DNA from 3 places in the Streptomyces halobius genome. Region 3 is predicted to be linked to each of the others. Evidence: riboswitches for the same ligand, from Rfam matches in the RefSeq annotation. Region 3 holds a riboswitch; each other region holds the start of a gene.

Region 1 (9,953 bases), 4.8 Mb from region 3:
GCTCGGTTGTCTTGAGCCAGGACAACCAGGGCCCGCACCCGCACCAGCCGCTTCGCAGCACTTCGCCCCGCCGACCAAACGATCGACGGGGCGAAGTGATCAGGACCCCGAATTAACCAACAGCATCGTGGCCGGTGCGGGGCCTCGCACCACCACCGTCCGCTTTACCGTGACCGCCCCCTCCACCCCCGCCACCCCTTCTACGCCTCTACGCCTCTACGCCTCTACGCCTCTACGCCTCTACGCCTCTACGCCTCTACGCTCTAACGAGACCCTCCGGCCGGAGCGCACAACTTCCACGTGCCCTTTTGCTTCCGCAGGTAGACGGGTGTCGGCTTCTGGGCCGGCCGGGTCACCACGACCCTGGCGACATCTCCTTTGATCCGGACATCCGATGTCTCGATCGGTATCGGCTTCGAATGGGTATCGCGCTCGTCATCGCCCGAGCCATCGTCCTCGTCGGCGATGCCGCGGGCCTCCTCCAGGCAGAGCAGGCCGATCATCTTGTGCGTGTTCCCCCGGTCGACCGCGAGGGCGAAGTCCGCGACCACCTTCTTGATCCTCGACTCCTCGCTCTCCTCCTCGCCCGGGAGCAGATATGCCGTGACGCCTCCGGCGACGGCGAGCAAAACGGCGGCTGCCCCGAGATACCACCACATCCTCCGCCGCCGGAACGGCCGACGGGGAGGCGGCTGTTCCCCCGCCACGGGCGGCTGCGGGCCGCCCCCAGGCGGAACGGGCGGTGGCTCGTTTCCCTGCGGAGGCCAGGGAGACTCCCCCTGACCGGGCTGGTGTGACACCACTCCAACACCTTTCTGCTCAGGACGGGTCCTCGAAGCGCGACATCAGAAGCTCGTCCAGCTCCTGACCGAAATCCTTTGGGTCGATGTCCCCTTCGTAGACCAGGGCGATCTTCCCCACTGCGATATCCGGGGAAAGGCAGTATTTGAGAATGCCGCCGTCTGTCGTGATCTGCAGCAGGCGCGTCGACGGGATACGGGCGTCGTCGTCCCAACCGGGGACGCCGTCGGGGAAGTCGGCCAGCTCGGCGATGGTGCCCATTTCCATGGGTCGCGCCACACCGAACGAGTCGGTGCTCGCCGAGGCGAACCCCGCATGGACTTGACGCAGGAACACCTGCACCGGTTCTGGGAAGCTCTCCCAGAAGTCCGGCTCCTCGAACGTGCCGGGGTCATAGCCGACCCAGGACACCAGCTCGCCGTCGTCCGTCTCCAGAACGTAAGCCAGCACCGGGGAATCATCGGTCATACAGACGCGCACGTCGACGCAGTGCGCGTTCAGCACCTCGGCGAACTCGGGAAGAAGGTCGAGAAAGCTCTGGTTCCAGAGCGACAACGCGGTTCGGCGACGAGATTCCGCATCGGCTGACAGCGCGATCGGCCGCCATTTTTCAGGGATCCGGGAGATCTCATCGGAGTCGTTGCCGACAAACGTCAGTGACCAATCGTCGAGCGTAGCGGCGATTTCGTCCGGGCCCATATCCAACCTCCGTCACTGTCACTGGCTCTTGAGCAGCTGGTCGATGATTTCCTGCAACTTCTTGCGCGTCTCGTTCTCCAGCCCGACCTGCTCTCTTATCCATCGCGGATCCGCGCCCGACACATAGGCCGCGCTCCTGGATTTCTTCGATTCGTTCGCGGCCTTCGACAGCCACTGAAAGTTCAGCGGGGCACGCGCGACCACGTACATGTTCCGGGGCGTGAGCTTCATAAAGCCCCGCATCTGGACGAGTTCGGCCAAGGGGACGATGTGGTCCGGCGAAACCTTGGGCTTCCCGGAGTTATACGATCCGATCGTACGGCCGGACGCCGCCGGATACGCCGTATCTCTGTCCGTGGCCTGCGGACGCGCGACGCCACGGAGCCTGATGTCGCCTACCCTGCCCGGGTTGCCCTTTCGGATGACTTCGTACACCTGGCGTATCGGGGAGTTTTTGGGGACTTGCCAGTTCTTGCCGTTCGGGGGCGGCGGGGGTGCGGTCCAGTTCGACGAAACGGGCTTCTTGGCCTGCTCAAGATCGGATAACTTCCGCCGGGTAGGCGCCTTAAGGCCCAGAGGGCCCGAGTCCTCGTCCTCGAGCGCCCTCATCGCCTGGTAACACGCCCGCAGTTGGGCGACGACCGTGGCTCTGCGGGCCTCTAAGGACGCTTTCTCCGCGTTGTACGCCGCCGCGGCCGCCGATTGCGCCGGCATCCGGAATACATGCGGTTTGGCGTTGTGCGCACGGATCTCCGCCCCGATCTGCCGGGCGGCCGCAACCTGTGTCGCGCATAGGTCAACCGGTCGGACCGGTTTGGCCTCCGCCGGGGAAATGAACCCGAAGAGTGCGGCCAGCACCACCAGCGCGGCCAGGAGCCGCTTGAATATGCGTGGCAAACCCATACCTCCCCCATCAATCAGAATCTGGCCGTGTCAAGCAACGGCTCACCCTGCGGAGCCCGCTAAGCCTCTAAGCCGCTAAGCCCACGAGACATGCCTGGCATGGGGATGACGGGTTCCGTTTCTCGGCTCAGTGGTTATGGACGCCTCGTCAGGTGCCGGGCCATTTTCAGCGCAGTCGCGCAGCAGCCGTCGGCCGCCAATGGCCCGCCTACGCCTGCTCGTTTTCGACCTTGCCCATGGCCCATCGCTCATCGCCCGTTGCCCGGGATTTCCCTGGTAAGACGTGCCGTGCCTGCATCGGACGTGGCTGACGCTAGCCACGTCCGATGAAATCCCGCTTGTACGGCAATGAATCCGCTGATGGGAGGGCATTGGCAGTCGGCTCACCGAAGGAGAGCCGAAGGGCCGGGGAGAGCCGAAGGAGAGCGGAGGAGTCCGAGTTGGTGGCCCGGCGCGCACAGGTGGAGCGGTCCCACGCCCGTGAGATCCGCGAGGAGCCGTGGCTGCCGGAGGTGGACCGCGCCCGGATGGTGGATCCTCGACCATGTCCACGACTCCTCGACCACGTCCACGACTACAAGAGCCGAACCCTGGCCGCGCATGTGCGCTGGCTGGAGGAGATCCTGGAGGAGCTCACCAAGCGAGACCGGGAACCGGGCGGGGCCGCCCCTCGGCATCGATCGCGACAAACGTCAGCCGGCCGGTGGCCACTTCGGCGACCGGCCCCGAGGCATTCCAACGCTCGGCCGTCACACGGACCACCACCGTCATCGACGTCCGGCCCGCCCCTTCGAGTTCGGCACGCACGCTGAGCAGATCGCCGGCGCGTACCGGGGCCAGGAACGTCATCCGGTCCACCGACACGGTCACCGCCGGACCGTCGGCATGCCGCCCGGCGGCGGCCGCGGCCGCGTCGTCGATGAGCTTCATCACCACGCCACCGTGAATGGTGCCGTAGAGGTTGGTGTCGTGCTCGCTCATGATGTGCGCGAGCGTCACCTGGGAATCGTCCGGCGTCTTGGCGGCGGAATCCAGGGTCGCGGTTCGGTCGGACACGTCAACTCTCCTTCGCGAGTCGCGGAAAACAGCCCGGGGATCGAAGGAGTGGCGGGCGGCGAGGCACGGGGCCTGCCCGGTTCCGCCGGCCCCGTCGAGCCGTCGGGATCACCGCACGCCCCGGTGGCATGCGGGCAGCGGCAGGTCTTCGGACTCACGGGCACGCCTCGCGTACGTTCGAGTCGTTCGCACGAGTCGTCCGTACGAGGCATCTACTGGCCGTCGCTTCCCGGGCCCGAGCGCGGGCCCAGTGCGTATGACGGCGGTCGTTCCCGCTCACCGCTGCGGGGCAGTCCCGGATTCCCACCAGGTTCCCTCTTACGACGCGCCTGCCTGGCTGACAGGGCGAACCAGCTGCAGCGCCAGGGTAACCACAGCCGGATTCCCGCGTGGTCCGCAGGCCCCGTTCCCCGGCTGAAGAGCGCCGGCGCGCGGTGGGCGGAGCGGTATCGCACGCGGGTCCTGCCGGGTGGCGGAAGGGCGGGCACCAACAGTCCGGCCCCGGAACCCTCCCTGATGGTGGACGGCGTCAGGCTGGGGCCGGACGCGACCCCGCTGCGGCAACAGGCCGATGTCCGACGGCCGGGGAGTTGCCCCGGTTATCGGCGCCATATCGCCTAATCTTCCAGAAATGACGTCACGTCACGAAGGGGAAATTCCGTGCCTTCTCGCCTCAACCCGTACATCAGCTTCGACGGCAACGCCCGACAAGCGATGGAATTCTACAAGGAGGTCTTCGGCGGCACCCTGAGGATGAACACGTACGGAGAGTTCGGCGAGAAGGAGGCCGGAGACGCCGCCGACAAGATCATGCACAGCATGCTCGAAACGGACAGCGGGTTCACACTCATGGGCGCGGATATCCCCCCGGGGATGGCGTACAAGCCCGGAAACAACCTCTCCGTGAGTGTGAGCGGGGATGACGCCGCCGCACTGCGCGGCTACTGGGACAAGCTCTCCGGCGACGGCACGGTCACGGTCCCGCTGGAGAAGCAGATGTGGGGCGACGTCTTCGGCATGTGTACGGACCGCTTCGGAATCACCTGGCTGGTCAACATCAGCGAGCAGCCGGCCTGAACGGGCAGCGGCCGCGCGGGCCCGCTGCCCGGCATGGGGGATGGAATCCCTCCGCGAAAAGCCTCACTGCCCGCAGCCCCGTGCCCTGCACCGTGCCAAGGCTCCGGCTTCAAGGGGCCACCATTCTCGGCAGGTTGTGAGCGCTCGAACCGGCCGGTCCACGGGCTGCCCGGCAGCAACTGGGACCAGACGAGGCCCCTGGCCAGGAGAGGACCCTGACCAACACCGGGTCAGGGTCCTCGTCCGTCCACGTGGGCGCTGCGGAGCTCCCCCCTGGCGTCAGCCTGCGGACAGTCCGGCGTCGGACGGGCTCGGTGTCCGCGTCTCCTGATGCTCGTCGGCAGCGCGGCCGGCCTGCTGGGCCGGGATCCGGCGTACGCATTCGATGAGGTAGTCGCCGGTGTCCGGGTCGAGGGTGACGCCATGGGTTTCGCTGCGGAAGCCGGGGAAGCCCCGGTCGAAGGACTCCAGGGCCGTCAGGTAGCGCAGCAGCGGCCCGTCGGGGGTGCCGGTGTTCTCGCCGGGCATCAGGACGGGGATGCCGGGCGGGGTGACGGTGACCATGGCGGCGGCCACCCGGTCGGCCGCGTCGGCCAGCCGTACCCGCTCGGTGCCACCGCGGATCAGGCGCTGATAACACGTCTGGGGCGGGGTGACGGGCTCGGGCAGGTCCTGGAAGGCGGTATCGAGCAGCTCGACCAGGTGCGCCTCGCGCAGGTGGTCATGCATCTCCTGGCACAGTTCGCGCAGGGTACGACCGGTGTAGCGCTGGTGGTACTCGGCGACCAGCTCGGGTAGCACGCGCTCCAGCGGCGCGTCCTCGTCGTAGAGCGCCTTGAAGTCCATCAAGGCGTCCATGAGGGTTCCCCACTTGCCCTTGGTGATCCCCATGGAGAACAGGATGAGCGTGGTGTAGCTGTCGGTCTTCTCCACCACGATGTTCCTGGTGGCCAGATAGGCGGTGAGGACGCGGGCGGGGATGCCCCAGTCGGCCATCTGCCCGGTGGCGTCGATGCCAGGACAGGTGAGGGTGACCTTGACGGGATCGAGCAGGCAGTACCCCTCGGTCAGGCCGGTGAAGCCGTGCCAGTCGGCGTCCGGCTCCAACTGCCAGCAGGCCGGTTCGCTGCGCAGCAGTTCGGCCGGCGCGTCGGCGAAGGGCAGCCGCTCGCCGGTGTCCGGGTCGGTCACGGTCCCGGGCTGCCAGACGCCGAAGAACCAGCCGGGCCGGTCACCGGCGGCCGCCATGCGTCGTCCGACACGTACCACCGTCTGGCGGAAGCGGATGGCCTCGGTCACCGCCTCGTCGATGAGCCAGCGGCCTTGCGGCCCGTCCATCATGGCGGTGGCCACGTCCAGGGAGGCGATCATCGGGTAGAGCGGCGAGGTGGTTCCGTGCATCATGAACGCCTCGTTGAACCGGTCGTGCTCAACAGGCGCCCGGGGCGCGGGCTTGACGTGCACCATGGCGCTCTGCGACAGCGCCGCCAACAGCTTGTGGGTGGACTGGGTGGAGAAAACGGTGGGGCGTTCGGGGCCGGGGAAGGTGTCGGGGCCCACCGCCATCCCGTAGCGCCCGGCGTAGAGAGGATGAAAGCGGGCGTAGGCGAACCACGCCTCGTCGAAGTGGAGCCGGGGCGTGCTGGGGGCGATGGCCCGGGCGACCTGGAGGGCGTCGTAACACAGGCCGTCGTACGTGGAGTTGGTGAGCACCGCGTACTGGGCCTCGGGCGAGACCGCCCCCTGGGCGAGCGGGTTGCGCGCGATCCGGGAAGCGACCGAATCCGCCCGGATCTCGGCGGGCGGCAGGGGGCCTGCCAGTCCGTAGCCGTTGCGGGTGGGAATCAGATAGACCGGCCGGGCTCCGGAGAGGACCAGGCCGTGCAGGACCGACTTGTGGCAGTTTCGGTCCACCAGCGCGATCTCGTCCTGGGTGACGCTGAAGTGCCCGACCATCCGGTCGCAGGTCGAGTCGCCGTGGAGTACGAAGTAGGTGCGGTCGGCCCCGAAGACGCGGGCGGCGTTGCGCTCCGCCGCGCCGACCGGGCCGGTGTGCTCGAACAGGGAACCGAGCTCCTCGACCGAGATCGACAGGTCGCTGCGCAGCAGCCGTTCCCCGAAGTAGTCGTGGAAGGCCCGGCCGACCGGGGATTTGAGGAAGGCGACACCGCCGGAGTGGGCGGGTGTGTGCCAGGAGTACTCGTGCGCATGGTCGAAGCGGCGCAGCGCCGTGAAGAACGGCGGCAGCAGGTCCTGCTGGTAGGCGCGGGCGGCGCCGGCGATCCGTCCGGCGATGAAGGGCGCGGTGTCCTCCAGCGGCCAGATGTACCCGACCACGGTCTCGGCCACCCACAGCGGCAGGTGCTCCAGGTCTTCGCCGGCCGTGACCAGGAAGACCGGGAGATTCTGGAAGCGGCGGCCGGCCTGGCGCAGTACATCGGCACCGCCCGGTTCGCCGCTGGTCTTGCCGGCCTCCGGAAGATCCCAGTCCACCACGGCGGCGGCCAGGCCCGCCTCGGTACGCAGTACCGCCTGGGCGTCGTCGCGCGTGGACGCCCAGCGCACTTCGAAACCGCAGTTCTCCAACTCCTTGTGGACCCGGCGCAGTTGCTCGGCTCCGATACCTCCGCTCTCTGGGAACTCACGTACCGCGAACAGAACCGTCCCGTGTGTCATAGTGCCCCTCATGCCCCTCTGCGCGTATCGGCGCATGGTCTGCTGGTCCGCACCATGCGTGACCCCTGGAGAGACAACCGGAAGGTCACCGTCAGTAACGCACCAACCAGGTCGAAACCACCCCGATGAGGGAAACACCGCGCAAGGAGGAGTGCGCCGCCTCAGGGCTCCGTACTCGTCGGCGTCGATGTAGTCGCGGGGCCGAAGGTCAGGGCGAGCAGCGCCGCCAGGGCCCGTACGGACACGAGCGTCAGTGGGGCGGCACACGACCGACCGGTGACGGGCGTCCACGAGACGCTGGGGCCGGTCCGCGAACACCGACGGTGACCGATTCTGACCGGCGGGCTGCACCCCCTGCTTCGTACGGTCGTTGGGCACGGGAGCCGTCCCGCCAGACCGGGAGCCGTCCCACCAGACCGGAGGTCATGTTGCCGTACCCGCACTGCACCACGTCGTCCGACAGGCCCGTCGGGCACACCGCCCGTACGGCACTCACGCGCCTCCTTCCCGTACTGCTCGCAACCGTTCTGTCCGTGCTGAGCGGATGTTCGTCTCCCTCGGGGACCAGAGGCGAGGGCACCACGACAAGTCCGCACGCCCCGCCGTCCGTCTCGGCCTCGGCGACGCCCTGCACCAGTGACGAACCCCTCGTCTGCAAGATCCGCGCGATGTCTCCGGAGGAGCGTGCGAAGGCACGCGAGACACGGATCCGGTACCACCGGCTCATCGACCGTATGCACGACTCCGTGGATACGATGCGGGCACAGGGCAGGTCGGATGAGGACATCGCGCGGAAGGTGGTGGACATGCGCAATCAGGCCAAGGACATCACCCGTAGCGGAATGTCTCCCCAGGACGTGAAGGCCCTGGAGAAGCGCAACGTCAAGAAGTACGGCAACCCGCTGGGGCCGACGGCGGACCAGCAGTTCGCCCGGTACGGCAGTTGGGGCGAGGTCATCAAGGCCGCCATGAGGAGCAACCCCGCCGTCGACCGCGAACTCGGCCTCAAGCCGCACCAGTGACATGACGACGCACCGGATCCCGCTCCAGGACTATGACCGCCACGACCTCGTGTGGGCCCTGGATCCGCCCTCGGGGCATCTGTCGACCGGGTCCGGTCGGTGCCACGGCTTTGTCCGAGTCTCCTCGGCGAAGAAGCCCGTCGCGGCCCTCTTCGCCGACGCCGGACGGCTGTGGCTGCAGTACGGCGACCGCCACTGGGACTGCGAGGAGGTGTCGGTCCGGCACTCCACGGCGCCGGACGGCACCCGCGAGTTCACCGTCACCGGTCCACGCGGCACGGAGCTCTGCCTCGGTTACCCCGCGCCGCGCCCGGAGCCCTTCGACCCCGCGTACGACTGGATCGACACGCTGGCGGACGATTTCCTGCTCTGGGTCGCCGAGCGCCTGGCCGCTCCAGACCGCCGCGAGGCACTCCGAGAGCACTACACGGCAGGCTTCACCGCCGCGTGACGGGGACCGCCTCCCCGCCCGGAAAGGCCCTGTTAAGGCCCGCAAACTCCCCTCCGGCACCGCGTACATGACGGACCGCCGACCGCGACGAGCCCGCCGTCTGGAACGGCACCGTACTTCTTCACGGCCACGGCCACCGCGCTACCGCGCTACCGCGCCTCCGGATTACCAACCGGGCCAGGTGGGAGGCGCCGGGGAGTTCGGTGAGCGCGGCGCCGGGGCCGGCGTCGGCGATCTCCCGCAGATGGGCGGGCGGGTCGCTCCAGGGGCGGTCCAGGTGGCGTAGGGACCGTCGAGGACGATGTCCCACTCGTGGCAGAGGAAGCACTCCCGCCGGGAGAGGTCGTGACGGTAGGTGGCGACGAGCCGGTCGCGGGCAGCCCGGTCGGTGACCGAGCGCGGGAGCGGGTCGCACGCGCGGTGCGGGTCGTGCGGGAAGCACATCTGTGTCACGAGCCGCTGGGCGAACGCCGTCCCGAAGAGGGAGGAGTGGGTGTGGGCCGGGCGCCAGGCGTTGGTGTGATTGCGCCAAGGGTAGGCCCGCGGCTTGACGGAGGTGAAGACGCAGCGCCCCTGATCGCCCGTCAGGGTGCGGTCCATACCGGTGAAGTCGGTGTCGAGCGGGGACGGTGCTGGTCGTGCGGATGGGCGTACCGGCCCGACGCGTTGGCCTGCCACATCTCCATCCGCTGGCCGCGGACGGGGCGACCGGCCCGGTCGAGGAGGCGGCCGGAGACGGTGGTCCGCCAGCCGGGCGAGGCCCCTGGGGTGACGCCGATGCGGTGCGCGGCGATGCGCCGACTCAGGAGCCCTGCGGACGAGTTGGTTGGGGACGGTTCCGGCGAGGCGGGCGCCGGAGGCGCCGAGCAGGTACCCCAGGACGATGGAGCCGCCCTGGGGGTGAGTATCGCGGGGTCGAACTCGGGCCGTGCGGCGACGCAGCCGAGGACCTGGGCGGCGCATGCCTCGTCGAGTTCGATCGTCCGCGCGGCCTGTGTCACCGCTTCGAGACCCGAGGCGCAGAGTCGGTTGACGGTCACGCGCGGCGCGGAGGTTGCGCAGGCCGGCCGGCAGAGCGGCCATGCGGCCGGCGTTGCGGTTCTCCTCGCCCGCGCCATTGGCGTCGCCGAGGCGGATGTCGTCGATCCGGGCCGGGGCCAAGTCCGGGACGCGGGCGAGCAATGCGCGGATCGCGTGGGCGGCGAGGCCGTCGGGGTGAACGGAACCAGTGCACCACCGATGCCGATGATCACCTTCCCTGGAAACGG
Region 2 (9,953 bases), 4.8 Mb from region 3:
GTTCGAGTACAACGGAGCCCGCTCCGGATCGGGCTGTGGAGGGTACTTCAGCGCGATCGCCACGAGTTCCTCGGGCGTATGGGTGTCGTACCGGTGCTCCGGAAAGCCGGGGCCGGCGGCATTGTGCACGAATGCGGGGTCCGCGGTGTAGTCGGCCATGCCGCTGGTGTGGTTGAGGAGCCGACGCAGAGTGATCTTGCTGCCGTCGTACCCGTTGCCCTGCACCAAGCCCGGCAGCCATGACTCGACCGTGTCGTCCAGGCTCAGTCTCCCTTCCGCCTCCAGCTGCAGCAGGACGGTCGCGACGAACGTCTTGGTGATGCTGGCCCCGCGGAAGTGGTCACCCGCCGAGCGCTTGCGGCCCGTGGCGGTGTCCGCGTACCCGGACGCTCCGAACCAACTCCCCTTGCTGTCCCTGACCTTGGCGGCAGCCCCGGGAAGTTCACCCTTCTCGACCAGATCACGCAGTGCGGCCCGGGTCGCGTTGTGGCCGTGATCCGACTGCGCCGCGTATGCGGACGGGGCGAGCGTGGCCGCTCCCACGGCTGCGGCCACTGCCAGAGCGAGTAAGGGGGTGCGCGTAGCCCGCTGCTTCATGGGTGTGCCTCCAGTCGCCGAGGGGCAGGGTCCTGCCCCTGTGGTGGTGGAGACGCCGAACGCGAGCTTCAAGGTTGATCGTTGGGCGAGGGCGCGGGGCTGGCAGTTCTTGCCAGATCCCCGTCTACGTCGTCGACTGGACCCCCGACAAGATGCCTCTGCTCCTTGAGGGGATCTCCCGGGCGGCCGCGAAGCTCGGGGTCACCCCGGTACCGCCGGCCACGCTGCTGGGTGTTGCGGCACGGGACGTACCCGACCGTCTGGTCGAGGTCGAAGCCACCGCGGTCATGGGCTGAACAGGCCGCCGCCGTCCTCGGCAGCCTCGGCGTCGCGGGCATGACGGCGGCCTCCGCCGCGGCCCGCGCGGGGGACGCCGGTACTCACCAGCAGCTCGGCAGGTCAGGGCGTTTGGTGCGTCCAGCGCAATCAACCACAACTGCCCCGACGGGCCGGCCGAGCGCCCTCAGCCCCGAACTCGCAGAGCCTTCTCCTCGGCATCCGCCAGCCAGAAGAGCAGCGGCGAGAGCGTCAGTTCGACGACCGCCAGCACCACCTGGAACCAGTGCGGCCACCCGTGCACGGCGAGCGACAGCAGCCGTCCGAGCGCACCCAGCAGGAACACCCCGGTCAGCCACCGCACCGCCGTCGCGGGGATCGGTGACTGCCGGGCCGTCCAGAGCCAGCCGAGGCCGTAACCGGCGAAGATCGCGCCGAAGAACCGCCCCAGGCTGTCGACCGTCGGGCCGGCCGAACCCGCGCCCGGCACCGAGGAGTTCCCGGCCAGTACGTGGAAGAGCCCGATCGCCACGCAGGCGTATCCCATTGCCAGTCCGAGCCACCGGAGCACCGTGACCCTGGCCATGAACCCACCGCCCCTCCCCTGCCCCTCCTCGACGAGGGACCCCGCCCCCGAATGGCCCCACCGACGAGGAGATGGCGCCACTGGGGACGCTGCCGCCGGAGCCGGAACTCAAGGATGGCCGATCCGGCCGTTGCTCAAGGAGGGCCGTTCCGGCCGACTGCCTTGCCGGCCATGAGCGATGCCGCCGGCCAAGGGGCGCCCTCGCGGTCCCGGCTCTCCCCGGTGCCGCGACGGATCACAGGCGCAGCGTTCGGCGCAGCGCGATGGTGAGTTCGTCGAGCTTGGTGGCGCCCTCGGCCGGGTCCGAACGCGCCGCATCGGCCACGCAGTTGCGCACGTGCTCGTCGAGCAGACCGAGCGCCACTTCCTGCAGAGCGCGGGTGACGGCGCTGATCTGGGTCAGGACGTCGATGCAGTACCGATCGTCGGTCACCATGCGGGTCACTCCGCGCACCTGGCCCTCGACCTTGTGCAGCCGGGCGAGGTGGTCGGCCTTGTGTTCGGCGTATCCGGGCTGGTGCGGGTTCCGGCTCAAGTGCGGGTTCGGGTTCGGTGTCGCGTCCGCGGTGCGGTTGTGGGCGGGGACGGTGGTCACTGTGGTCCACCTCCGTCGTGCGTATCGCTGGTCGTGGATGTGCGGTAACTGTCCGGATCGTCGTCGAAGGCGCTCGCGCACGGGGCGGAGCAGAAGAAGTAGCTGCCGGTCGCGGTATCGCGCCGTGCGGCGGCGGCCGCCGGGTCGACGGACATGCCGCACACCGGATCCACCGTCGGATTGTCGTCGCTCTGTCGCTGGGCGGCGGATTCAACCATGGGTTCGACGGGTTCCACCGTGGCGGGTGCCGATGAGGTGGCGGGCCCCCAGCGGCGCAGGCGCGATGCGTTGGTGACGACGGACAGGGAGGACAGGGCCATGGCGGCCGCGGCGACCATCGGGCTGAGGCGGATGCCCCACAGCGGGTACAGCGCCCCGGCGGCGAGAGGGATGCCGACGGCGTTGTAGACCAGGGCGAAGAACAGGTTCTGCCGGATGTTGCGCATCGTGGCGCGCGACAGCTGGATGGCGGTGACCACTCCGGTCAGCGAGCCGGAGATGAGGGTGATGTCGGCGGCCTCGATGGCCACATCGGTGCCGGTGCCGATGGCGAGGCCGACATCGGCCGCGGCCAGAGCGGGGGCATCGTTGATGCCGTCGCCGACCATGCCCACGGTGCGGCCCTCGCGCTGCAGCCGGCGAATCTCGTCGGCCTTGTGCTCGGGCAGCACCTCGGCCAGGACACGGCGCACGCCCACCTGGCGGGCGATCGCGGCCGCCGTGTCGGCGTTGTCGCCGGTGATGACGGCCACCTCCAGTCCGAGCCGGTGCAGGGCGGCGATCGCGGCCGCGGAGTCGTCCTTGACGGTGTCGGCGACGGCGAGCACTCCGGCGGGCCGGCCGTCGACGGCCGCGAGGACGGAAGTCTTGCCCTGGGCGGACAGATCCGCCGCGATGGGGGCGAGGACGCTGGTGTCGATCCCCGCGTCGTCGAGCAGCCGGGCGGTGCCGACGAGCACGGCGTGGCCGTCGACGGTGGCTCGCACGCCTTGGCCGGTGACCGAGTCGAAGTCGCCCGCCGTGGTCCAGGTGAGGCCGCGCTCCCGGGCACCGGCGACGATCGCCGCCGCGAGGGGGTGCTCGCTCAGCTCCTCGGCCGCGACCACCAGCGTCAGCAGCTCCGTCTCGTCGAGGCCGTCGGCCGTCCGCACGTCCGTCAGCACGGGCTTGCCCGCGGTGACCGTGCCGGTCTTGTCGAACACGACCGTGTCGAGCTTGTGCGCGGTCTCCAAGGCTTCGGCGGAACGGATCAGAATGCCCGCCTGGGCGCCCTTGCCGGTGCCCACCATGACGGACAACGGGGTGGCCAGGCCCAGCGCGCACGGGCAGGCGATGATCAGCACCGCGACCGCGGAGACCAGCGCGAGAGTCAGCGCCGGGGCCGGGCCGACGGTGAACCACACGGCGAACGTGACGACGGCGATGGCGATGACCACGGGCACGAAGTAGCCGGAGACCGCGTCGGCCAGCCGCTGGATCGGGGCCTTGGACGCCTGGGCGGCCCGCACCATGCGGATGATCTGCGCGAGCACGGTGTCGGCGCCGACCTTGCTCGCGCGCACCCGCAAACTGCCGGTGCCGTTCACGGTCGCCCCGATCACCGTGTCCCCGGCCCGCTTGCCGACCGGCATCGGCTCGCCCGTCACCATCGCTTCGTCCACCGCGGAGGAGCCCGACAGCACCTCGGCGTCCACCGGCACCTTCTCCCCGGGCCGGATCACCACCTCGTCGCCGACGGCCACGTCTTCCACGGGGATCTCGGTCTCGGCGCCGTCGCGCAGCACCCGGGCGGTACGTGCCCGCAGGCCGAGCAGGGCGCGGATGGCCTCGCCGGTACCGGCCTTCGCACGGGCCTCCAGCAGCCGACCGAGCAGGATGAGGGTGAGGATCACGCCGACCGCCTCGAAGTACACCTCGCGCACTTCCTCCGGCAGCAGACCGGGCGCGAGCGTGACCAGCAGGCTGTAGCCGTAGGCGGCGCTCGTGCCGAGCGTGATGAGGCTGTTCATCTCCGCGCCGCGGTGCTTGAGGGCCAGCCAGCCGGTGGAGTGGATCGGCCGCCCCGTGTAGAACATCACCGGCGTGATCAACGCCAGTTGCAGCCAGTGGTTCAGCAGCCAGCCCGGCACCCAGTCGGCGCCGAACAGCTCATGCGCCATCACCGCGAAGACCACCGGCAGGGTGAGCAGCGCGCCGACAGCGACCCGGCGGGTCAGATCCGCGATCTCGGCCGCCCGCTCGGCGGCATCCGCGGCCTCGGCCTGTGCCGCAGTGGCCTCGCTGTCCACCGGCCCCGCCGTGCGGGCTGCGGGACGGCCACCGTCCGGGCCGGCATCGGTCTCCTGGCCACCGTCCGGTTCCACCAGCAGCGTGCCGTGGATCATGTTCATCCCGCACGTGAAGCCGAAGGAACCGGTGTCGGACGGGCGAAGGCGCACGGCGGTGCGTGCGTACGCCGGCAGTCCGGCGCTGACCCGCAGGTCGGGGAAGACGACCCGGGAGGTGCACTCCCCCGACTCCTGCCGGTCGAAGACCAGCTCCACCGGCACTCCCTGGCGGACCTTGATGACGTTGGGGCTGTAGCCGCCGCGCACCGTCACTTCGGCCCGCTGCACCCCGCCCTCCAGCCGTGCGGCACGGGCCCGGCGCGGGCCGAAGAAGAACCAGCCCAACCCGGCGATCAGGACGGCGGCGGAGACCACCACGACGACATCGGCGACTCCCATGGCGGATCGCCCTCCCTGCGTGTTCGCTCCCCTCCAGCCTCGCGCGGCTACCCCTACGGGGCAGGGGCTGACCGGCCCCCATGCCCGGGACAGGTGGCCCTTGCGCCCCACATCTGATCCCCCTCGGAGACCTTGCCGCCGCGTGCACCATGCATCCCACCCGGCCCCACCGCCACGCCCCCGCACACGCGGCCGCGCGCGGGCCGCAGCCCGGCGCGCCCCGATCCCCGGATCAGTACAGCCCGGACCGACCGGACGTACCGTCACCACGAGCGCCGGCTGTCACCCGTCACCTGCACAAGGCGGTGTCGACGGCGGCCTGGACATCGGCGGGGCCTTGTCTGACGGGTGCGGAGTCCGAGTCCGCGGTGACGGCGACCGTGAAGGCACGGCCGTCATCGGTGACCCCTGTACGCGTCCCGTAGCCGGGGATGTCACCGCCGTGCCCCCACATCAGACCGCCGCAGCTCATCGGCGTACCGATCACGCCCAGCCCGTAGCGGGCACCGGGCCACAGACGGCCGGCGGGGACTGCGACGGTGGTGCGCATCCGGGCGAGCTGCGCGGGCCGCAGGAATCTGCCGCCGAGCAGGGCCGAGAAGAAGCGGTTCAGGTCGCCGGGGGTGGAGATCATCTGCCCGGCGGCCCAGGCCCAGGAGGGGTCCAGCTCCGTGATGTTCTTCATCACTCCCCCGCCCTTCGCGGCGTACCCCTCCGGGTGGGCTTCCCGGATGCTCTCGTCGCCCGCGGCGGGGAAGTAGGTGTGGCGCAGTCCGATGCGCTCGATGACCCGGCGGGTGATTTCCTCCGCCAGCGGGCGGCCGGTGACCTTCTCGATGATCAGGCCGGCCAGGAGGTAGTTGGTGTTGCTGTACTCCCAGCGGGCCCCGGGAGCGAAGTGCGCCTTGTGCGCCAGCGCCAGGTCGAGCAGTGCGCGGGGCCGGACGTAGGTATGGCGCTCCTTGCCGGTCGGGTCGCCGATGAAGTCGGTGTAGTTGGGCAGTCCGCTGGTGTGCTGCAGCAGCTGACGTACCGTGATGCGGCGACCGTCGATGCCCTTGCCCCGCACCAGGTTCGGCAGATACTTCTCGACCGGGGCGCCGAGGGCGACCCTGCCCTCCCCGACCAGCTGCAGGACGACGGTGGCGGTGAACGTCTTGGTGTTGCTCCCCACCCGCACCTGCCCGTTGACCGGCACCTCCGCCCCGGTCCTCAAGTCCGCGACACCGGCGGTGTAGTGGCGGATACGACCGTGACGGCCGCGGTCCGCGGCCAAGGCGGCGGGGTACCCGTCATCGCGCACCAGGTGGACCAGAGCCTGCCGCACGACGTCAGCCGAACCACCAGCCCGCGCCGGAGCACCTCCGACAGCCAGGGCAGCAGCCACCACAGCCATCACAGCCGCCATCGTGATCCCGCGCCGAGACCCGGACGATGCGGCGCGGACACGGCGAAACTGAGGAGAACGATCGGGCATGGGAACCCTGTCCCCGCCCCTTGACGCAAGGAAACTGTGCCGCCCGCAAGATCCCCCGCAAGATACAGCTGCCCGACGAGGCTCCCGCCCGGGTGTTGGGCGAGGGCATCCCTACGCGGCGACTCGTGCCCGCTCGTGCCCGTACGCGTCGGCGACTCGCGCCCGCTCGTCCCGCGCTCACGCCCCCTGGCTCGCGCCCCCCGTGCATCAGTGTGAACGGGCTCTCCTTTTCCCCCTGCAGGCGGGTTGGCTACTGTGTGCCCGACGAACTGCGCGACGGGAGCCAGGAAGCCGGTGAGAATCCGGCACGGTCCCGCCACTGTGACCGGGGAGCGGACCCCACGGAGACCACGGCAGCGATGCTGGAAGGTCGGGGCGAGCGGCGATCCGGGAGTCAGGACACTGACCTGTCGCGGACACCATCCACGGGGCGTGGACCCCAGGAGGCGTGCATGAGGTCTGCGGCGGCGACAGACGCGGCAGACCCGTTCGGGTGCTCGGCGTGCGCGGCCGGCGGCCCAGTGGGCCGTGGCCGGAGTGCGTTGCGGTCCCGGGTGCCGGTCCCCTGGTGGCCCGTGCTCCGGACCGGAGAGGATCCCGGATGCCTGGACCCACCGTGCCGAGCCCTGACGTCTCACGCCGCCGACTGCTGGGCGGCGCCCTCGCCGCAGCCACCCTGCCCATTCTCGGCACGGCCTGCGGGCGGGCCGAACCCGCGGCCGGCACCGGTGACGGACTCCGCGTCACCGACCTGACCGGCGCCACCGTCGAACTGCCGCGCCCGGCCCGCCGGGTGGTGACCATCCCGCTGCCCGCCGCCTCCATGGTGGTGGCCGTCAACGGCGGGCCTGAGGTGCTGGCCGGAATGAACGCCGCCTCGCGCACCGCGATCGAGGGCAGCTTCCTCGGCACGGCCCACCCCGAGTTGCTCAAGGTCCCCACCGAGGTCGCCGGCGCCGAGTTCGCACCCAACGTGGAGAGCGTGCTCGCGCTGGAACCGGATGTGGTGATCCAGTGGGGCGACCGCGGTCCGGGCATCGTCGAACCACTGCGCAAGGCCGGGCTGACCGTCGCCCGGCTCACCTACGGCACCCAGAAGGACCTGGAGGGCGCCATCACCCTCTACGGCAAGCTGCTCGGCAAGCAGCAACGCGCCGAGAAGATGGTGAACGGGATGCGTACGGCCCTGAAGCGGCTGCGCGGCCGGCTTCCCGCGTCCGGTGCGGGCGCCGAGAACGCGCCGTCCGTGCTCTATCTGCGCGGCGCCGCCGACGGACTGCAGGCCGGGGGCGGCGCCTCCTACAACCACTACGTCACCGAGCTCGTCGGCGCCCGCAACCCCGCGGCCAGGGTCGACGACGAGCAGGTCACCATCGACAGGGAACAGCTCCTGAAATGGGACCCCGACATCATCCTGCTGGGCAACTTCGGGCCGGCCGCCCCGAAGGATCTCTACGCTGAACCGGCGCTGGCGACCCTGCGGGCGGTGCGCGAGCGCCGCGTCTACAAGGTGCCGCTGGGCGGCTACCGCTGGGACCCGCCCAGCCAGGAGTCGCCGTTGATGTGGCAGTGGCTCGCCGGTCTGGTGCACGGCACCGGGGCGCCGGGGCTGCGGGACGAGGTGGTCCGCCAGTACGCGTTCCTCTACGGTGCCGAGCCCACCGCCGCCCAGCTGGACGTCATCCTGCGGACGAAGGCCAACTCCGGCTCCCGGGACTATGACGACTTCGGCCGCTGAGCGGGGCGGCCGGCGCGGGCCGGAACGACCCGGCGGGCCGGGAGCCACGCCGATACCGGCCGCCGGACTCCGCCGCCGCACCGCGCTGTTCGTCCTCCCGGCGGGCGTGCTGCTCGTCGCCGTCACCGCCCTTGCCGTGGGCCGCTATGCGGTCGGCGTCGACCAGGTCGTACGGATTCTGCTCGGGCAGCTGCTGCCGCTCGAACGGACCTGGACACCCACCGAGGAGGCGGCGGTGCTGAACGTCCGGCTCCCCCGGGTGCTGCTGGCCATGCTGGTCGGCGCGGGACTGGCCGTCTGCGGTGCGGCGCTGCAGGCCGTCTTCGGCAACCCGATCGTCAGTCCGCAGATCCTCGGCGTCTCCTCCGGCGCGTCCTTCGGCGGAGCGCTCGCCATCGTCCTCGGTCTGGGCTCGGCCGCGCTGGTGCTCGGATCCTTCGGGTTCGGGCTGTTCGCCCTCGGCGCGGTCTTCGCGACCAGCCGGGTGCGGGGGCCCGCACCGCCGCTCACGATCGTGCTCTCCGGGATCGTCGTCGGGGCGTTCTTCGCGGCGCTGGTCTCGCTGCTCACGTATCTCGCCGACCCCTACAGCGAGTTGCAGTCGCTGGTCTTCTGGCTGCTCGGCAGCCTCGCCACGGCCACCTACGGCAAGGTCGCCGTGGCCGGGGTGCCGGTGCTGCTCGGCGGGGCGCTGATCTGTGCGCTGCGCTGGCGGATCAATGTGCTGTCGCTGGGGGACGAGGACGCCGCGACGCTCGGAATGCGCCCCGGGCGGCTGCGCTGGCTGCTGCTCACCGCGGTGGCCGCGGTCGTCGCCGGGGCGGTCGCGGTGAGCGGGGTCATCGGCTGGGTGGGGCTCGTGGTGCCGCATCTGGCGCGGCTGTGGGTCGGCCCGGACCACCGGGTGCTGATCCCGGTGAGCCTGGGCCTGGGGGCGGCGTATCTCACCGTCATCGACACCGTCACCCGCAATCTGAGTACCGCGGAGATCCCGCTGGGCGTGCTGACCGCCCTGGTCGGTGCCCCGGTGTTCCTCGTCCTGCTGCACCGCAGCCGCCGGAGGATGTGGTCCGATGCTTGAGCTCGACGGGCTCGGCTTCGCCCATGAAGCCCATGAAGCCCATGGAGCCCATGAAGCCCATGGAGCCCATGGAGCCCCTGAAGCAGGTCGCTGGCTCTTCCGCGGCGTCTCGCACCGGCTCGCCCCCGGCGAGGTTCTCACCGTCCTCGGCCCGAACGGCCGCGGCAAGACGACCCTGCTGCGCTGTCTCGTCGGGCTGGCCGAGCCCACCGAGGGGCGGGTACGGGCCCGTGAGGCGATCGGCTTCGTCCCGCAGAGCCACCGGACCACCTTCGCCTACACGGCGCTGGACATGGTGCTGATGGGCCGCGTACGGCGGCTGCGGCCGCTGGCCACACCCGGCCGCCGGGACTACGAGCTGGCACTGGCCGCCCTGGAGCGGGTCGGGCTCGCCCCGCTGGCCGACCGCGAGTACCCCACGCTCAGCGGCGGAGAGCGCCAACTCGTGCTGATCGCCCGGGCGATCGCCGCCGAAGCCCCCGTACTCGTCCTCGACGAGCCCGCCTCCGCGCTGGATCTGCGCAACCAGGGCCGGGTGCTGCACCTGCTGCGCGGCCTCGCCGACGAGGGCCGCGCCATCGTGCTGACGACCCATCACCCCGACCACGCCCTGGAGATCGCCGACACCGCACTGCTGATGTACGGCGGCGCCGACGTCCGGACCGGCCCGGCCGACGCCCTGCTCACCGACACCGCCGTCTCCGCTCTCTACGGCGTCCGCGCCCACACCCTCTCCCTCGACGCCGCCCAGGGCGGTCCACCCCGCCGCACCATCGTCACCCGCTACGACCAGGAGCCGTTCCCATGAACGCGCCCGCACTCCCCGACGGCTGGACCGCCTCCTACGACCGGCACACCAGCACCCCGCCGGAGCCCA
Region 3 (9,953 bases):
ATCGCCCAGGCCAGCACCAGCGCGATCGACAGCGTCAGGCGCATCTTCTTGCCGAGCCGGGCCAGCAGCAGTCCGATCAGCACACCGAGCACCATGATCAGGGCGACATTGACGCCGGTGAAGACGATGGTGCGGAGGGTGACCCGCCAGAACTGCTCGCTGCCCAGGATCTCCTGGTAGTTGCCGGTCCCCACCCAGTCCGTGAGGTGCTGGATGAGCTCCTTCATATTGAGGTTCTGGAAGGAGAGCAGGGCGTTGCGGACCATCGGCCAGCCGAGGAAGACCGCGGTAGCGAGCAGGGCGGGGAGCAGCAGGAGGTAGGGGGCGCGGCGGGCGGGAAGGTGGGGAGCGCGGGGGGCGGGCCCCGGATTGCCGGGGCCGCGGCGAGCGGACGGTGTGCCGTCTTCGGGCGGAGTGCCGTCTTCGGGCGGAGTGCCGTCTTCGGGCGGAGTGCCGTCTTCGGGCGGTGCGCCCCCTTTGCCGGTCCGCGGCGCGGCCTGCTCCGCCGTGTCGTCGAGCTGCACTGCCATGCCCCTTGCTCCCCTTCTCCCCATCGGACCGTGGTGCGCGTGCGGTGGCCGGGTACGGTCCGGAAACGGCCGGTCCGTACCCGGCGGGGGCGGCTACTGCCCGGCGAGCCGCGCGTTGATCTCGGATTCGACGTCCTTGGCCGCGTCGGCCGGCGCCTTGCCGCCCAGGACCGCCGTCATATAGTTCTTGATCGGGTTCGGCACGTTCTCCACAGCCGCCCACTGGGCAATGGGCGGCGTGGTACCGCCGGATTTCTGCGCGGCGGGTGCGGCGGCGGCCGCGGCCGGATTCTCCTTCGCCGCGTCGGCCAGGTCCGGGGACTTGGGCGTCCAGCCGGCTTCCTTGACCATCTGTGCGTCATTTTCCTTGGACAGGGCGACCTTCAGGAATTCCTTGGCGAGTTCCTGTTTCTTGCCCATGCCGGCGACGGCGAAATTGGAGCCGCCGAGGAATACGCCTTCGGGTTTGGCGGCGGTCTCACCGGGGATGGTGAAGAACCCGATGTCGTCCTTCAGCTTCGGGTTGGCCTTGACGGCGGTGCCGGCCTCGTACCCCATGGCGATGACGGCGCCGGTCTTCCCCTTGGCGAAAACCTCGGCCTGCTGCGGGGTGGCCTCGTCCTTGTTCTTCGGCGCGGTGCTGAAGGACTGGTACTGCCGGTAGATGTCCATGGCCTTGGAGACCTTGGGGTCACCGAGGTTGGAGACCCATTTGCCGCCTTCCTTCTTCACCAGCTCGGCGCCGGTGCCGATGGTCAGGCCGTCGAAGAAGTACCAGTTCTGGCCGGGAAGATACAGCGGTTCGGCGTCGGTCTTCCTCTTGATGGTGTCGAACGCCTTGAAGAGCTCGTTGCGGGTCTTGGGGGTGCCCTTGAGGCCCGCCTCGGCCCAGATCTTCTTGTTGTACATGACCACGCGGTTACCCGCGTACCAAGGGAGCGCGTACTGCTTTCCGTCCGCGATCGCCGACTTGTTGAAGGCGTCGTTCCAGTCTGCGCCGATTTCCTTCTTCAGATCACCGAGGTCGGCCAGGGCGCCCGCCTTGGCATACGCGACGGTCTGGGTGTTGCCGATTTCGACGACATCCGGCGGGGTTTCCTCGGAAAGGGCGGTGCTCAGCTTCTGCTGAATGCCGTTCCACTGCTGGACCTTGAACTCGACGGTGGCGCCGGTCTTCTTCTTGAATTGCTCGGAAACCTGCTTGGTCCATTGCGCCGGATTGGACCCGTCCATCACCCAGACGGTCAGCTTCTGGCCCTTGAAGCCATCCGCGCCCGCCTTGCCGCCGCCGCTGGACCCACAGGCAGCGACACTCACCAGCATTCCCGCGACCGTCGTCGTCGCTATGAGCCCACGCTTCATTGCGCTCTCCCCTAAAGGCCGGGTGTGGTCTTTAATGGTTTAGACCAGTGATCGCAGCTTGGCCTAGACCTTTTGGGGTGTCAAGGGTGTATAAGAGTCGCTGTCAGGTCCGTTACCGGACCGACATCTGGCGGGCCGGGACCTGCGAGGGAGCACGCGGATCCCACCCGTGCCACGATGTGAGCCGCTACGTACGGAGGAGCCGGTGACGGCAGCACGACAGGAGTCGGAGAAGCGGGGCATGGAGAACGACGGGGGCAGCGCCGAGAACGGCGGGGGCGCCACACGCACCACCCGCGTGCCCAAGTACTACCGGCTCAAGCGGCACTTGCTGGAGATCACCGAGACCCTGCCACCCGGCACACCGGTGCCGCCCGAACGCACCCTGGCCGCGGAGTTCGACACCTCCCGTACGACGGTGCGCCAGGCCCTCCAGGAACTGGTCGTCGAAGGCCGTCTGGAGCGCATCCAGGGCAAGGGCACCTTCGTCGCCAAGCCCAAGGTCTCCCAGGCCCTGCAACTGACCTCCTACACCGAGGACATGCGCGCTCAGGGCCTGGAGCCGGCCTCCCAGCTGCTGGACATCGGCTATGTCACCGCCGGCGACCGGCTGGCCGGCCTGCTGGACATCGCCACCGGCGGCCGGGTGCTGCGCATCGAGCGGCTGCGGCTGGCCAGCGGCGAACCGATGGCCATCGAGACCACCCATCTGTCGGCCAAGCGGTTTCCGGCGCTGCGCCGGAACCTCGTCAGGTACACCTCCCTCTACACCGCGCTGGCCGAGGTCTACGACGTCCGGCTCGCCGAGGCCGAGGAGACCATCGAGACCTCGCTCGCCACTCCGCGCGAGGCGGGGTTGCTGGGCACCGACGTCGGCCTGCCGATGCTGATGCTCTCCCGGCACTCCCTCGACGCCCAGGGGCAGCCGGTGGAATGGGTGCGCTCTGTCTACCGCGGCGACCGCTACAAGTTCGTCGCCAGGCTGCAGCGCCCCGGCGACTGAGCTCAACCGCCCCCGCGGGTGACCGAGTTGTCCACAGCGGCACGGTTGTCCACACGGCGTGGCGAGGGGCATCGTCCTGCTCTACGGTCCTTTCGTCATCGCAATGACGGGAGGCCCACCGGTGCGCGTCGCCAGCACACAAACCATCACCACCTGGACGGCCGTCGCCCTGCTCGGGGCGACCGGGCGCGAGGTGCCGAAGGGTCTCGGTCCACTACCACGCACACACGGCAGCAACGAGGAAGGTGCGCAAGGAAGCAGAGGGAACGCTGTGACGGCTTCCCGTCGGGAACGCCGGATCTGCTGGTGCGTAGGGGAGTTGACAGGCGAACCGACGCCGCCCCACCCGCCTTATCGGCCTCAGCCGTCCCCGCCGCGGTGCCATACCGATATGCGGACAGCTAGTGACGCGCTCCGAGGCTCTGCCATAGATTTCCAGCCCATTACACAGGAGATCGTCAGGACGGAGCCAACGCCATGCCAGAGTCGGCCGAATCGCCAGGTACCAGACAGATCGTCACGCCCACCCGGGTCGTGGCCGGGCTGTGTCTGCTCGCTCCGTTCATCGCGATGCTGTGGGTGAGTTCCTATGCGAAGGTCGAACCGATCCTGATCGGGATCCCGTTCTTCTACTGGTACCAAATGCTGTGGGTGCTGATCTCGACCGGACTGACGACAATCGCCTACAAGCTCGTCCGGCGTGAGAAGCGCGCGGCCAAGGGCGGTGCGGCACAGTGACTCCAGACCCCTCCGCCACCCCGCTCGCGGCCGCCTCGACCGACGGTGTGAACGGCGTCGCACTGACCGTCTTCGTGTTCTTCTTCGTGGCCGTGACGGTCATGGGTTTCCTGGCCGCCCGCTGGCGCAAGGCCGAGCAGTCCGCCAACCTCGACGAATGGGGCCTGGGCGGCCGTAGCTTCGGCACCTGGGTGACATGGTTCCTGCTCGGCGGCGACCTCTACACCGCGTACACCTTCGTGGCCGTCCCGGCGGCGATCTACGCGGCGGGCGCGGCCGGCTTCTTCGCCGTCCCGTACACCATCCTGGTCTATCCCCTGATCTTCACCTTCCTCCCCCGCCTGTGGTCGGTCTCCCACAAGCACGGATACGTCACCACCTCCGACTTCGTGCGCGGCCGCTTCGGCTCCAAGGGCCTGTCGCTGGCCGTGGCGCTCACCGGTCTGCTCGCCACGATGCCGTACATCGCGCTCCAACTGGTCGGCATCCAGGCCGTCCTGGACGTGATGGGCGTCGGCGGCGGTGCGCACGCCAACTGGTTCATCAAGGACTTGCCGCTGCTGATCGCGTTCGCCGTGCTGGCGGCGTACACCTACTCCTCGGGACTGCGGGCCCCCGCACTCATCGCGTTCGTCAAGGACGGGCTGATCTACCTCGTCATCGCCGTCGCCATCATCTACATCCCGATCAAACTGGGCGGTTTCGACGCGATTTTCGACTCGGCCGGGAAGGCGTTCGCCGAACCGGGGCCGAACGGCAGGCCACGCGGTGCGCTCACCACCGGCCCCAACGCGCAATGGGCGTACGCGACTCTGGCGCTCGGCTCCGCGCTGGCGCTCTTCATGTATCCGCACTCGATCACCGCGACGCTGTCTTCCCGGAGCCGCAATGTGATCCGCCGCAACACCACGATCCTGCCGCTGTACTCCCTGATGCTGGGCTTCCTGGCGCTGCTCGGCTTCATGGCGATCAAGGCCGGTACGGACGTCAAGGGCAACCCGCAGCTGGCGATTCCGCAGCTGTTCGAGGATGTCTTCCCGAGCTGGTTCTCGGGTGTCGCGTTCGCCGCGATCGGCATCGGCGCGCTGGTGCCGGCCGCGATCATGTCGATCGCCGCGGCCAACCTCTTCACCCGCAACGTCTACAAGGATTTCCTCAAACCGGGCGCCACCCCGGAGCAGGAGCACAAGGTCGCCAAGCTGGTGTCGCTGCTGGTGAAGGTCGGCGCGCTCGCCTTCGTCCTGACCATGGACAAGACGGTCGCGATCAACTTCCAGCTGCTGGGCGGTATTTGGATCCTGCAGACCATGCCGGCCCTGGTCGGCGGTCTGTTCACCCGCTGGTTCCACCGCTGGGCGCTGCTGGCCGGCTGGGCGGCCGGCATGCTCTACGGCACGCTCGCGGCGTACGGCGTGGCCAGCCCCACCCAGAAGCACTTCGGCGGCTCGTCCGCCGCGATCCCCGGCATCGGTGAGATCGGCTACATCGGCCTGACCGCGTTCGTGCTGAACGTCCTGGTCACGGTCGTGCTGACGGTCGCCCTGAAAGCCGCGAAGGCCCCGGAGGGCGTCGACGAGACCAGCCCGGGCGACTACACGGCGGACGTCGGGGACAAGGGCGTCACGGCCGATCTTCCGCCCGCTACGGCGGAGGCTCCGGCCGGCCGCTGAGCCTTCCGCTCCGGCGAACGCACGGGCTGCCGCGTCCCTTTGGGGATGCGGCAGGCCCGCTGTCCTGTCAGGACGCGTCTCACCGTCCGGACGGGGTCGGTTCACCCAGTCCTTGAGCGCTTCGGTTTCGAGAGTGATTCCCACGGGGTCCGGGAGGTGGAGCTGCTTGCCGTACCGCACGGTGCGCACGATCTCGTAGCGGGCACCGTCAGGCTCACTGTGGACCGCCACCTGGCAGTCCTGACGGCCGATCAACAGGTAGAGCGGAATGACTGTCTCCGCGTACGCACGGGCTTCTCCACCCGATAGCGCTGGTCGGCGTCCGAGTCGTGCGAGGTGACTCGACGACCATCAACACCGGTCCGGGATCTACCCATTCGCCCTGGCCGGCGAAGGCGCCGCTGGGCGCGAGCGCACCATCCGTGCGAGCCCTGCCTCCTCGGGACGCCTGCACCGTGAGTCCCTGACCGGGAGAGAGCCACAGTTCTGGGCGCGACTGGAAGAAGACGCGACTGGAAAGAAGATACGCGTCAGCCGCTGGCTGATCCGTCCGTGGTTGCCTCCGGCATGGCCTTGCTCCTGACCTTCCCGTCAATGAGCTCCAACCGCGCGCCTTCCTCCAAGCGGTCAAGTGTCCGGGCGGCCTCTTCGAAGTGCTCGACGAACGTGATGTGCGGGCGGTCGGCAAGCGCGGTCATGAGGCCTTCTCCTTCTGCCGTCGGACAGATCAGGGAACGTGGAAGCGACGATAGCCGAGGCCACTGACAGACACCGCCCGATCACACACGACACACTAGATATGGGGGTGCGCGCGAGGAGCCACCCCCACATGTATGCTCATGCTCGCTGTCGCCGCAGGGGAATCCGGTGCGAATCCGGAACTGTCCCGCAACGGTGTATCGAGCGTACGCAACCGCGTACCCGTCAGTCCGAGGACCTGCCGGCAGTACGTCCGCACCGCCATGGGTGCGGCACGTCATACGTCCGGGCCTCGCGGGTTGGGCCGGTGGACGCCGCGCGGTGTGCCCGCGCACCCTGGACCGTACCGGGGTGCCGCATGCCCGCGAGCGACCGCCGCGCCCCTCCCTCCTGGCCCCCGCCGAGTGAGGGAGAGCACCACGTGACCATCGCGCCAACGGAGCCCGCGTCAGACGCCGAGGTCGGACAGCCCGCGGTGGCCACCCAGCACCCCCGGGCCGGGCGGGCCGATGACAGGCACGACGGGCCGGGCACCGCCCTGCTGCGGACCCTGACCGAGCTGACCGAGGACCTGACCGCCACCGACCCCGGCAAGGTGGCCGCCGCCGCCCTGCGCGGCCGGCACCCGGGCGCAGACGAGGCCGAGTTGCGGTCGCTGGCCATCGACGCCGCGGCCGGTCTGATCGGTGACGAGCCGCAGTACTCCCAGCTCGCCGCGCGGCTGCTCACCCGCGCCATCGCGGAGGAAGCCGCAGGCCAGGGCGCCACCTCGTTCTCCGCCTCGGTCGCCACCGGCCATCGCGAGGGCCTGATCGCCGACCGGACCGCGGAGTTCGTACGGACCCACGCCGCCCGGCTGGACGGGCTCGTGCGGCAAGCCCTGGAGGAAGGCGCCGACGACCGGTTCGGGTACTTCGGGCTGCGCACCCTGCACTCCCGCTATCTGCTCCGGCACCCCACCACCCGTCAGGTCGTCGAGACCCCCCAGCACTTCCTGCTGCGGGTCGCCTGCGGCCTGGCCGAGGACCACTCCGAGCGGGCGCTGGCGGACGTCGCCGAGCTCTACCGGCTGACCAGCACCCTCTCCTACCTCCCCTCCTCCCCCACGCTCTTCAACTCCGGCACCCGCCACCCCCAGATGTCGTCCTGCTATCTGCTGGACTCCCCGCTGGACGAGCTCGACTCGATCTATGACCGATACCACCAGGTCGCCCGGCTCTCCAAGCACGCCGGCGGCATCGGTCTCTCCTACTCCCGGATCCGCGCACGGGGATCGCTGATCCGGGGCACCAACGGTCACTCCAACGGCATCGTGCCGTTCCTGCGCACCCTGGACGCCTCCGTCGCGGCGGTGAACCAGGGCGGCCGCCGCAAGGGCGCGGCCTGTGTCTACCTGGAGACCTGGCACGCCGACATCGAGGAGTTCCTGGAGCTGCGCGACAACACCGGTGAGGAGGCCCGCCGTACGCACAACCTCAACATCGCGCACTGGATCCCGGACGAGTTCATGCGCCGGGTGGAGGCGGACGCCGACTGGTCGCTGTTCTCGCCGTCCGACGCGCCGGAGCTGGTGGACCTGTGGGGCGAGGAGTTCGACGCCGCCTACCGCAATGCCGAGGCGGAGGGCCGGGCGCTCAAGCAGATCCCGGCCCGGCTGCTGTACTCCCGCATGATGCGCACCCTGGCGCAGACCGGAAACGGCTGGATGACGTTCAAGGACGCCGCCAACCGCACCGCCAACCAGACCGCCGAGCCCGGCAGGGTCGTGCACTCGTCCAACCTGTGCACGGAGATCCTGGAGGTGACGGACGACGGGGAGACCGCGGTCTGCAACCTGGGGTCGGTCAACCTCGCCGCTCACCTCGGCGAAGACGGTGAGATGGACTGGCAGAAGCTGGACGCCACCGTCCGCACCGCCGTCACCTTCCTCGACCGCGTCGTGGACATCAACTTCTACCCGACCGAGCAGGCCGCGGCCTCCAACTCCCGCTGGCGCCCGGTCGGTCTGGGCCTGATGGGCCTGCAGGACGTCTTCTTCCGGCTGCGGCTGCCGTTCGACTCGCCCGAGGCGCGGGAGCTGTCGACCCGGATCTCCGAGCGGATCATGCTCGCCGCCTACGAGGCGTCGGCCGACCTCGCGGAACGGCATGGCCCGCATCCGGCCTGGTCCGCGACCCGTACCGCGCGCGGGGTGCTGCACCCCGACCACTACCCGGACGCCGAGCCGCGCTGGGCGGACCGCTGGGCGGCGCTGCGCAGCCGTATCGCGGCGACCGGGATGCGTAACTCGCTCCTCCTGGCCATCGCGCCGACCGCCACCATCGCCTCCATCGCGGGCGTGTACGAGTGCATCGAGCCACAGGTCTCCAACCTGTTCAAGCGTGAGACGCTGTCCGGCGAGTTCCTGCAGGTCAACGCGTATCTGATCGAGGAGCTCAAGGAGCTGGGGATGTGGGACGCGCGGACCCGTGACGCGCTGCGCGAGGCCAACGGCTCGGTCCAGGAGCTCGGCTGGATCCCCGAGGACGTTCGCGCCCGCTACCGCACCGCCTGGGAGATCCCGCAGCGCGCGCTGATCGACATGGCCGCGGCCCGTACGCCCTACCTCGACCAGAGCCAGTCGCTGAACCTCTTCCTGGCGTCGCCGACCATCGGCAAGCTCAGCTCGATGTACGCGTACGCCTGGAAGCACGGCATCAAGACGACGTACTACCTGCGGTCGCGTCCGGCGACGCGGATCGCCCAGTCGGCGCGCGCCGCCACCACCACCGCCCCCGTACCGCAGCAGGCCACCGACCCCGAAGCGGTCGCCTGCTCCCTGGAAAACCCCGAGTCCTGCGAGGCCTGCCAGTAATGACCACCGCACCTGAGAAGAACGCTTCCGCCACACACACCGCCACCACGGGCAACAGGAATCTGCTCGACCCCGGTTTCGAGCTGACCCTGCGCCCGATGCGGTACCCGGCGTTCTACGACCGCTACCGCGACGCGATCAAGAACACCTGGACCGTCGAGGAGGTCGATCTCCACTCCGACGTCGCCGACCTGGCCAAACTCTCCCCGGGTGAGCAGCACCTCATCGGCCGCCTGGTCGCCTTCTTCGCGACCGGCGACTCGATCGTCGCCAACAACCTGGTCCTGACCCTCTACAAGCACATCAACTCCCCCGAAGCGCGGCTGTATCTGTCGCGGCAGCTCTTCGAGGAGGCCGTGCACGTCCAGTTCTATCTGACGCTGCTGGACACCTATCTGCCCGACCCGGACGACCGCGCGGCCGCCTTCGCCGCCGTGGAGAACATCCCGTCCATCCGGGAGAAGGCCCGGTTCTGCTTCACATGGATGGACTCGGTCGAGTCGATCGACCGGCTGGAGACCAAGGCCGACCGCCGCCGGTTCCTGCTCAATCTCATCTGCTTCGCGGCCTGCATCGAGGGGCTGTTCTTCTACGGGGCGTTCGCCTACGTCTACTGGTTCCGCTCGCGCGGGCTGCTGCACGGCCTGGCGACCGGCACCAACTGGGTGTTCCGCGACGAGACGATGCATATGAACTTCGCGTTCGAGGTCGTGGACACCGTCCGCTCCGAGGAGCCGGACCTCTTCGACGACGAGCTCCAGCAGCAGGTCACCGACATGCTCGAGGAGGCCGTCGAGGCGGAGCTGCAGTTCGGCCGCGATCTGTGCGGTGACGGGCTGCCGGGCATGAACACCGAGTCGATGCGCGAGTACCTCCAGTGCGTCGCCGACCAGCGGCTCCGGCGGCTGGGCTTCGCGCCCGTCTACGGCTCGGAGAACCCCTTCTCCTTCATGGAGCTGCAGAACGTCCAGGAGCTGACCAACTTCTTCGAGCGACGGGCCTCGGCCTACCAGGTCGCCGTCGAGGGCTCGGTCTCGTTCGACGACGACTTCTAGACACACACCCCGGACGGGGCTCCCGTGGATTATGAGCGTTGT

What was found. Region 3 has a riboswitch for cobalamin ahead of K9S39_RS16190 (ribonucleoside-diphosphate reductase subunit alpha). Riboswitches for the same ligand answer to the same signal wherever they lie in the genome.
Region 1: linked by a shared signal. The riboswitch ahead of K9S39_RS37795 (acyl-CoA thioesterase) and the one ahead of K9S39_RS16190 (ribonucleoside-diphosphate reductase subunit alpha) in region 3 are both predicted to bind cobalamin.
Region 2: linked by a shared signal. The riboswitch ahead of K9S39_RS37915 (ABC transporter substrate-binding protein) and the one ahead of K9S39_RS16190 (ribonucleoside-diphosphate reductase subunit alpha) in region 3 are both predicted to bind cobalamin.

What each region holds. Positions count from the first base shown of each region.
Region 1 covers NZ_CP086322.1:8,326,628-8,336,580, reverse strand. Annotated here, with positions in the region: gene K9S39_RS37810 (Rv0361 family membrane protein) at 264-659, opposite strand; gene K9S39_RS37805 (hypothetical protein) at 820-1,500, opposite strand; gene K9S39_RS37800 (hypothetical protein) at 1,519-2,397, opposite strand; partial or broken gene K9S39_RS37795 (acyl-CoA thioesterase) at 3,052-3,384, opposite strand; cobalamin riboswitch at 3,583-3,830, opposite strand; gene K9S39_RS37790 (VOC family protein) at 4,120-4,536, shown strand; gene K9S39_RS37785 (Orn/Lys/Arg family decarboxylase) at 4,816-7,212, opposite strand; gene K9S39_RS37780 (hypothetical protein) at 7,881-8,234, shown strand; gene K9S39_RS37775 (hypothetical protein) at 8,236-8,685, shown strand; partial or broken gene K9S39_RS37770 (dioxygenase family protein) at 8,947-9,449, opposite strand; partial or broken gene K9S39_RS37765 (thiolase family protein) at 9,639-9,953, opposite strand, start outside.
Region 2 covers NZ_CP086322.1:8,356,301-8,366,253, reverse strand. Annotated here, with positions in the region: gene K9S39_RS37945 (serine hydrolase domain-containing protein) at 1-597, opposite strand, end outside; partial or broken gene K9S39_RS37940 (RidA family protein) at 711-893, shown strand; gene K9S39_RS37935 (DUF4345 domain-containing protein) at 1,061-1,459, opposite strand; gene K9S39_RS37930 (metal-sensitive transcriptional regulator) at 1,695-2,054, opposite strand; gene K9S39_RS37925 (heavy metal translocating P-type ATPase) at 2,051-4,780, opposite strand; gene K9S39_RS37920 (serine hydrolase domain-containing protein) at 5,070-6,188, opposite strand; cobalamin riboswitch at 6,480-6,682, shown strand; gene K9S39_RS37915 (ABC transporter substrate-binding protein) at 6,859-7,995, shown strand; gene K9S39_RS37910 (FecCD family ABC transporter permease) at 7,976-9,076, shown strand; gene K9S39_RS37905 (ABC transporter ATP-binding protein) at 9,069-9,884, shown strand; gene K9S39_RS37900 (hypothetical protein) at 9,881-9,953, shown strand, end outside.
Region 3 covers NZ_CP086322.1:3,547,410-3,557,362, forward strand. Annotated here, with positions in the region: gene K9S39_RS16160 (carbohydrate ABC transporter permease) at 1-530, opposite strand, end outside; gene K9S39_RS16165 (extracellular solute-binding protein) at 624-1,892, opposite strand; gene K9S39_RS16170 (GntR family transcriptional regulator) at 2,134-2,895, shown strand; gene K9S39_RS16175 (DUF3311 domain-containing protein) at 3,373-3,633, shown strand; gene mctP (monocarboxylate uptake permease MctP) at 3,681-5,303, shown strand; gene K9S39_RS42395 (hypothetical protein) at 5,834-6,001, opposite strand; cobalamin riboswitch at 6,137-6,262, shown strand; gene K9S39_RS16190 (ribonucleoside-diphosphate reductase subunit alpha) at 6,424-8,856, shown strand; gene K9S39_RS16195 (ribonucleotide-diphosphate reductase subunit beta) at 8,856-9,911, shown strand.